Regions from separate parts of the Oliverpabstia sp. genome, predicted to be linked through region 2. Evidence: riboswitches for the same ligand, from Rfam matches in the RefSeq annotation. Region 2 holds a riboswitch; the other holds the start of a gene.

Region 1 (3,421 bases), on a different contig from region 2:
AATCTTCATATCTCTCTTTGCCTCTTCGGTCAGTTCTTTGTTATTTGTCACCAGATTGGAAATCAGTTCATCATCAATTGCCAGTTCCTGTCTTCCCTGTTCAAAAGTAACACCAAACACTTCTTTATGTTCCAGTGGAGCCGGTACATAATCCGGATCAATCTGAATCACATTATAATTTCCTTTTTTCTTCTGAGACAGAATCTCCAGAGCTTCCGGTGTATAACCCGGTGCAATTACACCGTCAGATACCTCTCTCTTGATCAGCAGGGCGGTATCTTTGTCGCATACGTCAGACAGAGAAATAAAATCACCGAAAGAAGACATACGGTCTGCACCTCTTGCTCTTGCGTAAGCACAGGCAATCGGAGAGAAGTTTTTCCAGTCCATATCATCTACCCAGTAGATTTTTGCCAGTGTCTCACTTAACGGAAGTCCCACGGCAGCCCCTGCCGGGGATACATGTTTAAAAGAGGTTGCTGCCGCCAGACCGGTTGCCTGTTTCAGATTGGATACCAGCTGCCAGCCATTAAAAGCATCCAGAAAGTTAATGTATCCAGGCTTTCCGGAAAGCACTTTGATCGGAAGTTCCGATCCGTCATTCATATAGATTCTGGAAGGTTTCTGATTCGGGTTACATCCATACTTTAACTGTAATTCTTTCATTGTGCTTCTCCCTCTCTTATTTATTTTTATTTACAATTCTTGTCTCGCAGGTACCGTCTGCAATATCGATATAACGTACAAACAGAGATACTTTATTTTCTTCATTCAGGCTTTCCCATAACAGACCGGTAAATTCATCAATCTCATTCGGAATTGCCACAAGCTTCGGTTCTCCTTCAAAACTGGGCAGCGGATTGCCATCGCCCATATATGTATGAATAAAATGTCCTTCCCCTGCAAGTGCTGTTCCATAAGAGAATGTATAACGGTTACAGGAGTCCGGATTTCCATTATTGCTTTTTACGATAGACATTGCATAATCAAACGCTCCGTTTTCAATATGCATCACTCCGGAGATTCGAGGAGTGTAATTTGGTGCATCCGGTTCAAATTCTCTGGATGTCAGAGCCTGCTCAAATGTCAGCTGTCTGTCCATTCCCTCATAAATGGTATCTGTCTGGTCTCCGTTGGTCACGATGGTTTTATTGCCCAGCACACGTACCGGCGCATAGATAATAAGACTGGGATCCACCAGTTTGGAAGGATCAAAGGCCTGGGTACGGATTCCCTGTCCTTCTTCTACAAAGACACGGTTTCTGCTGTTTTCACTTCTTCCCATGATGAAATAGGCCGCAACTGCTTTCGTTCCGTCTGCAGATCTGCCAATTACAATTCCTCTTCCCGGGTATGAATTTCCTCTCAGTTCCTGTTCCAATGATATCATCTTCATGAACAATTCTCCTTTTGTCTTATGTTTTGATTTTACCATGATCCGGATCGGTATAGCGAATCTTCATAACGAAAATCACTATACCCGGCTTTTCCCGTTTTCTCCATACTACGCAGAAATTATGCTGAAAATGAAAAAAGCCTACAATCCGAGCTACACTGCCCAGACGGTCGGCTTCAAACCCTTATACTCCCCGTGGTAAACTCCACTTCCGTCAGTCATATAAGTTACTTCAAAAATAGCATTTATTTTTCTTTCTGTCAACCCTCTTTTTATAATTCCGCCCTTCAGCAAACAGTGTCTTTGTATTCCTTCTTCTCCTTTTTTATAAAAACTCCGTCACATGTTTTCTGTATCGTAACGGAAACATGTTTCTCTGGCATACCGGATTCTTCCTTTTTTCCACTGCAATCGTATAGAAAAATTCTTTCCACATCTGCGTATAAAGATCTTCCTGCTGTTCCGTCTGACAAAGCCGCTCCATCTCTTCTTCCCGGAACTTTGTAACATAAAACGGCTCATTTTTCGGATGGATCACCCCCAGGCCTCGCCTATCATCAATGATCATCCAGTCTTCCGATGGCATCCGGTCTGCAAAATGTTCTGCTACCAGTGCCACCACATTTCCCTTTGGCTCCATATGTGCAACATAAATCCCGGGGTCGATTCTCGTAAACCGCAAAATTTCCCGAAAAAAATGTCTTTCATTCGATACCTGTCGGCTCAGTTCAAAGATCTGCATCACCGATTCTTCTCTCAGACACTCGGTTACTTTCCCTCCCACAGCAAATCCTATCCTCAGAAAACGATAAATATCATCCAGCCGCCCCGGATCATTGCTCATAGCCGCCAGATAGACCTGATAATAGGCTTTTGCAGATATTTTGGTCCGAATTGATCGAACCACCTTGTGTGCCAGCTCCGGATCCACCTCCACATGAACATATTCCGTCAGAAGGTCCATCTGTTCCACCGGTTCGATTTCCAACCTGACATTCTGACTTCCTTTTTTTGCCTCCCATACCCGGTAGATACAGGTCATCATACTCTCAAAATCTTCTTTACAGGTAAAACAATACATTTCCGTTCCCTTTCTTCTCACGCCTGCACACCAAAATCTCCGAACAACGACATCTGATGATACTCCTGCTGATTCATCAGCTGCCAGTTTTCTTTATATTCTACACTGGTCAGCTGTTTGGTGATAAAATTCTCTTCCATCGGAATCCTGTACATCATCTTTCCGTTACAGGTGATAAAATAATGCGCTCTTTTTAAAACGACACCCATCTTTTTCAGATGGTCAAAGTCCAGACTTCCGTATCTCCTTGCGCGCACGATCCTGCCCGCTGATTTTGGTCCCACACCCGGAATCCGCAGGATCCGCTCATAAGATGCAGTATTGATCTCCACCGGAAAAAGTTCCAGATGCCGGAGTGCCCACTCACACTTTGGGTCAATCTGCTCGTTAAAATTCGGTCTCTGTTCTGACAATAATTCCTCCGCATGGAATCCATAAAACCGTAGCAGCCAGTCTGCCTGATAGAGACGGTGTTCCCTTAAAAGGGGAGGTTTTTCATCAATCCCCGGGAGATCCGGGTCTTCGTTCACAGGCACATAGGCAGAGAAAAATACTCTTTTAAGATCATACCTCTGATACAGGTTCTGCGTCATGCAAAGCAGATGGTAATCTGTCTCTGGTGTTGCCCCAATGATCATCTGTGTACTCTGTCCCGCAGATGCAAAGGGTCGTTTTTTCAATTTTTCATGTTCTTTTGTTGTAATCCGGTAAACGGAAGACTCTCCGATCCGATCCGTTTGATTTCCCGTAATTTTCCTCTGCTCTTCCGAAAAAATACTGTCCGTCAGATACCGATTGGATGTGCTCCGTTCCAGATACGCACTTTTCCCCTGTGCCAGTCGGTTCGCAGCAATCGTATCCGTCACCTTCGCCATCGGCTTTAATATTGTCTGATGAGACTTGTTAGGGGCAAGTTTTTTCATTCCCTCTGCTGTCGGCAGTTC
Region 2 (3,421 bases):
TACTTCGCTGCCTCTGGTTCCATGCATACGGGGTTCTACGGCAACTACGGTTCCGCTTACGCTTGAATGTACCGGAGCACTGATAAATCCTGCTGCTTCACCGATCTTCTGTCCAACCTTTACGGTATCGCCAACCTCAACGATCGGATTCGCCGGTGCACCCAGATGCTGGGACATGGAAATAACAACGGTCTTTGGATCCGGGAACTTCTTCAGGGCAATATGCTCACTGAATTCTTTGCGTTCTGACGGATGTACTCCACCGTAATATCCGTTCAGTCTGTCTTCTCTGGCAGCTTTTACATAATCATTGATAACTTTGAAGTTCACTTTAGAGAAGTCACGTACCTGTACCGGCTGATGCAGAAATTCTTCCAGACGTCCCTGTTTTGCCAGTCTCTGATAGATTTTTTCCCATGCACAGTCTTTATTCGGGTCTACTTCACATTTTCCGTTCTTGGCACCGCCACACTGTCCGTTGACAAGACTCTTCGAGCAGTCAACGATCGGACAGACACCACCTGTGATGTTCAGATAACACTGTGCACATGCGTCACAGCTCTTTTTGGTAAGTGCCATACCGTGATGACCTCTGTAGTTGAGCGTATTACTTGCTGCAACCACCGGTTTTCCTGACAGATCTGCAATCGTCTGGATACCAAGACCACAGGAGATTACAACTACGTTCTCTGTTCCTTCCGGAAGCAGATCCTGTAATTTTTTCTCTGTGTGCATCTTATTACATAAGAAATCAAACTTTGCGCTGCCTGTAACCGTTTTTCCCTGTTCTGCTGCAAATGCTAAAAACTCGTCGCAGTCCGGTTCATCCACTGTTTCAAACTCTTTGAAACATTTGTTGCAGGCAATCACGAACAAATTGTCTTTGCCTTCCAGCACGGATGCAAGTTCTTCCTTGCTTTTCAGCTTATACTTCGTATAATTTTCCAATTGCTCACCTTCCTTGATATTTTTTATCCTTATAATTACCTGTCTTTACTCTCTCTTCCGCCTCCGCACATCCTTGGAAAAGACCGCAAAAACCCGATAAATAAGTTCGTCCTATTAAGAGTACCATAAATTCACAATATTATCCAGTTTTATTAGCGATTTCTATAAATTTTTTGCATGAAAAGCACAAATTTTTTTATTTGTCTTGTTATTCGCGTAACTCAAAAGACAGCCGTCCGGTCATATCCATCTGCCGAACGGCTGTCTTTGCGTTTTTCGTTTTTTTATTTTTCTTTTGAAATCACATGATACGGTACTGCCACAAACACTGCCCCGCCGATTATATTTCCGACTGTTGCCAGCAGTACGGTATACAGATACTGACCGACAGTGATTCCTCCGTTTGCCACACCGATTCCGATGATGCTCATATCTGCGATGCTATGCTCAAATCCGCAGGTCATAAAAATCAGAATACACCAGAAAATCATGATCAGTTTTCCGGATTCCGTTTTCATCTTGGTTCCGCACCATACTGCAAGACAGACCAGAATATTACACAGGATCGCACGCACCAGGATCTCTCCGACACCAAGACTAACTTTTGCTGAAGAAATCTTGATAAAATAATCTGCGATTGCTCCATCTCCTGCTGTCGGAAGTCCGGTCAGCTGGAAAGCCGCTACACAGAGCAAAGAAGCAATCAGATTGCCGATCCAGCAGACACACCACAGTTTCACAGTATCCGCCCAAGATACTTTCTTTCTCAGGGATGCTGCCGCCATCACCAGATTGTTACCGGTGAATAATTCAGCACCTGCCATAACAACCAGACTGAGAGCTGATGCAAAAGCAATACTCTGAATCAGTTTTACCGCAGCCGCTGCACCATTTCCATCCATCGACTGTCCCAGCACAAACGCTACCATACTGCCAAATGAAATAAACATTCCTGCTACCATGGATGAAATAAAATATCCCAGTGGATTTTTCTTCAACAGATTATTTTTTGCCACCCCTGCATTACATAATGCCGTATACTCTTCATGAAACATAACTTTTTCCTCCTTGTCATCACATTTCATTATCTGTAATCGTTCAGCCACAAACCATTACCGTCTTTTCATAATCTCTTTGGCATTTCCCCATAATTTCTTTTTTGCAGACGCACCTCCTTTTTACACCAGCCGTCCGGATATCTTTTTCCTGTCTTTTATAAAGGAACAAAGAATGTGTCTTGGCACATCCTCGCGGAGTATTTTTTACTTTGCAGGAAGTCAATTTCCTGTAAAGTAAAAAAGGGCAACACTTGTAACTCTACAAATGTTGCCCAGACGGTCGGCATCCTGCAAATCTGATTCCCCTGTGGTATCCCACATTTCTCCGTCAGTAATCAGATTCTATGCATTCATTGTATAAGTTTTATAAAACTTATACTCTTTATCATTAATTTATCACTACATTGACGGATTGTCAACCGTATTTCATGAAATTGTCAAACTATTATCATTTATAATTCAGGACAGAAGTCTTGTTGCCCATACCGCATTGGCATAATTTACGCCATGGCTGCAGATACCTGATCTTGTGCTGGCCGCTTCTACAGTTCTTCCATTACCGATATAGATAACTACATGGTAAACCTGACCGTTTTTCGCATAAAAGATCAGATCACCCGGTGCTGCTTCACTGACCGGAATCTTCATTCCATACTGCGACTGTGCTGCGGATGTTCTTGGAAGACCGATACCGAACTGTGCATATACATGCTGTGCGAAACCGGAACAGTCTGCTCCGTGAACCGGATCTGTTCCTCCCCATACATATGGGTTACCGATAAACTGCAATGCATAATTGATCAGAGCCTGGCGGGTTGGATTCTCAACAGAGGCTTCTTTCACTGATTTGAACGTATAATAGCAGACGGCATTGTCTTCCGGTGCGATCATCTGATCAGCAAGTCCGCATACAGTTTCCGGATCCTGTCCCGCATCGGTATATGCCTTTGCTTTTTCTTCCGCTTCTTCACCCATCAACAGGTATTCACTCTTTGCAAATCCACGCACATCACCGGATTCCACATATACCCATTCTTGATTCTTACTTGCCAGTACATAACAAACCTGATTCTGGGATAACGTGCCGATTACCCGTGCATCCGTACTTTTCCCTTCACGGATATTTACTTTATCCGTGTTACAGAATGCATATTCTTTATCTACTACTGTTTTTCCTGCTGTTGTTTTTGTATACAGAAGATTTTTATTTTTCAGCGGATTCATCAGTTTTGTAGCTTTTTCAAATACCGGATTTTCCTCCCCGGACAATTCCTTTGTCTCTTCTATGATAAGATCCGCTTTTTCTCCTGTGTTTAATTCGTCTTTTCTGATAAATCCTCTGACTCTTCCGGATTCAACAAACACCCATCCGTCTTCGTCTTCCTGTAAGATATAGCAGACACCACCGCCCGGTA

What was found. Region 2 has a riboswitch for ZMP and ZTP ahead of MSA64_RS04670 (formate/nitrite transporter family protein). Riboswitches for the same ligand answer to the same signal wherever they lie in the genome.
Region 1: another riboswitch for ZMP and ZTP. It lies ahead of MSA64_RS11545 (IMP cyclohydrolase); the one in region 2 lies ahead of MSA64_RS04670 (formate/nitrite transporter family protein).

Annotation. Positions count from the first base shown of each region.
Region 1 covers NZ_JALFPR010000169.1:4,629-8,049, forward strand. Annotated here, with positions in the region: gene MSA64_RS11540 (phosphoribosylaminoimidazolecarboxamide formyltransferase) at 1-666, opposite strand, end outside; gene MSA64_RS11545 (IMP cyclohydrolase) at 683-1,396, opposite strand; ZMP/ZTP riboswitch at 1,550-1,628, opposite strand; gene MSA64_RS11550 (TIGR03915 family putative DNA repair protein) at 1,722-2,477, opposite strand; gene MSA64_RS11555 (putative DNA modification/repair radical SAM protein) at 2,495-3,421, opposite strand, start outside.
Region 2 covers NZ_JALFPR010000075.1:2,141-5,561, reverse strand. Annotated here, with positions in the region: gene rsxC (electron transport complex subunit RsxC) at 1-948, opposite strand, end outside; gene MSA64_RS04670 (formate/nitrite transporter family protein) at 1,233-2,003, opposite strand; ZMP/ZTP riboswitch at 2,270-2,352, opposite strand; gene MSA64_RS04665 (NlpC/P60 family protein) at 2,466-3,421, opposite strand, start outside.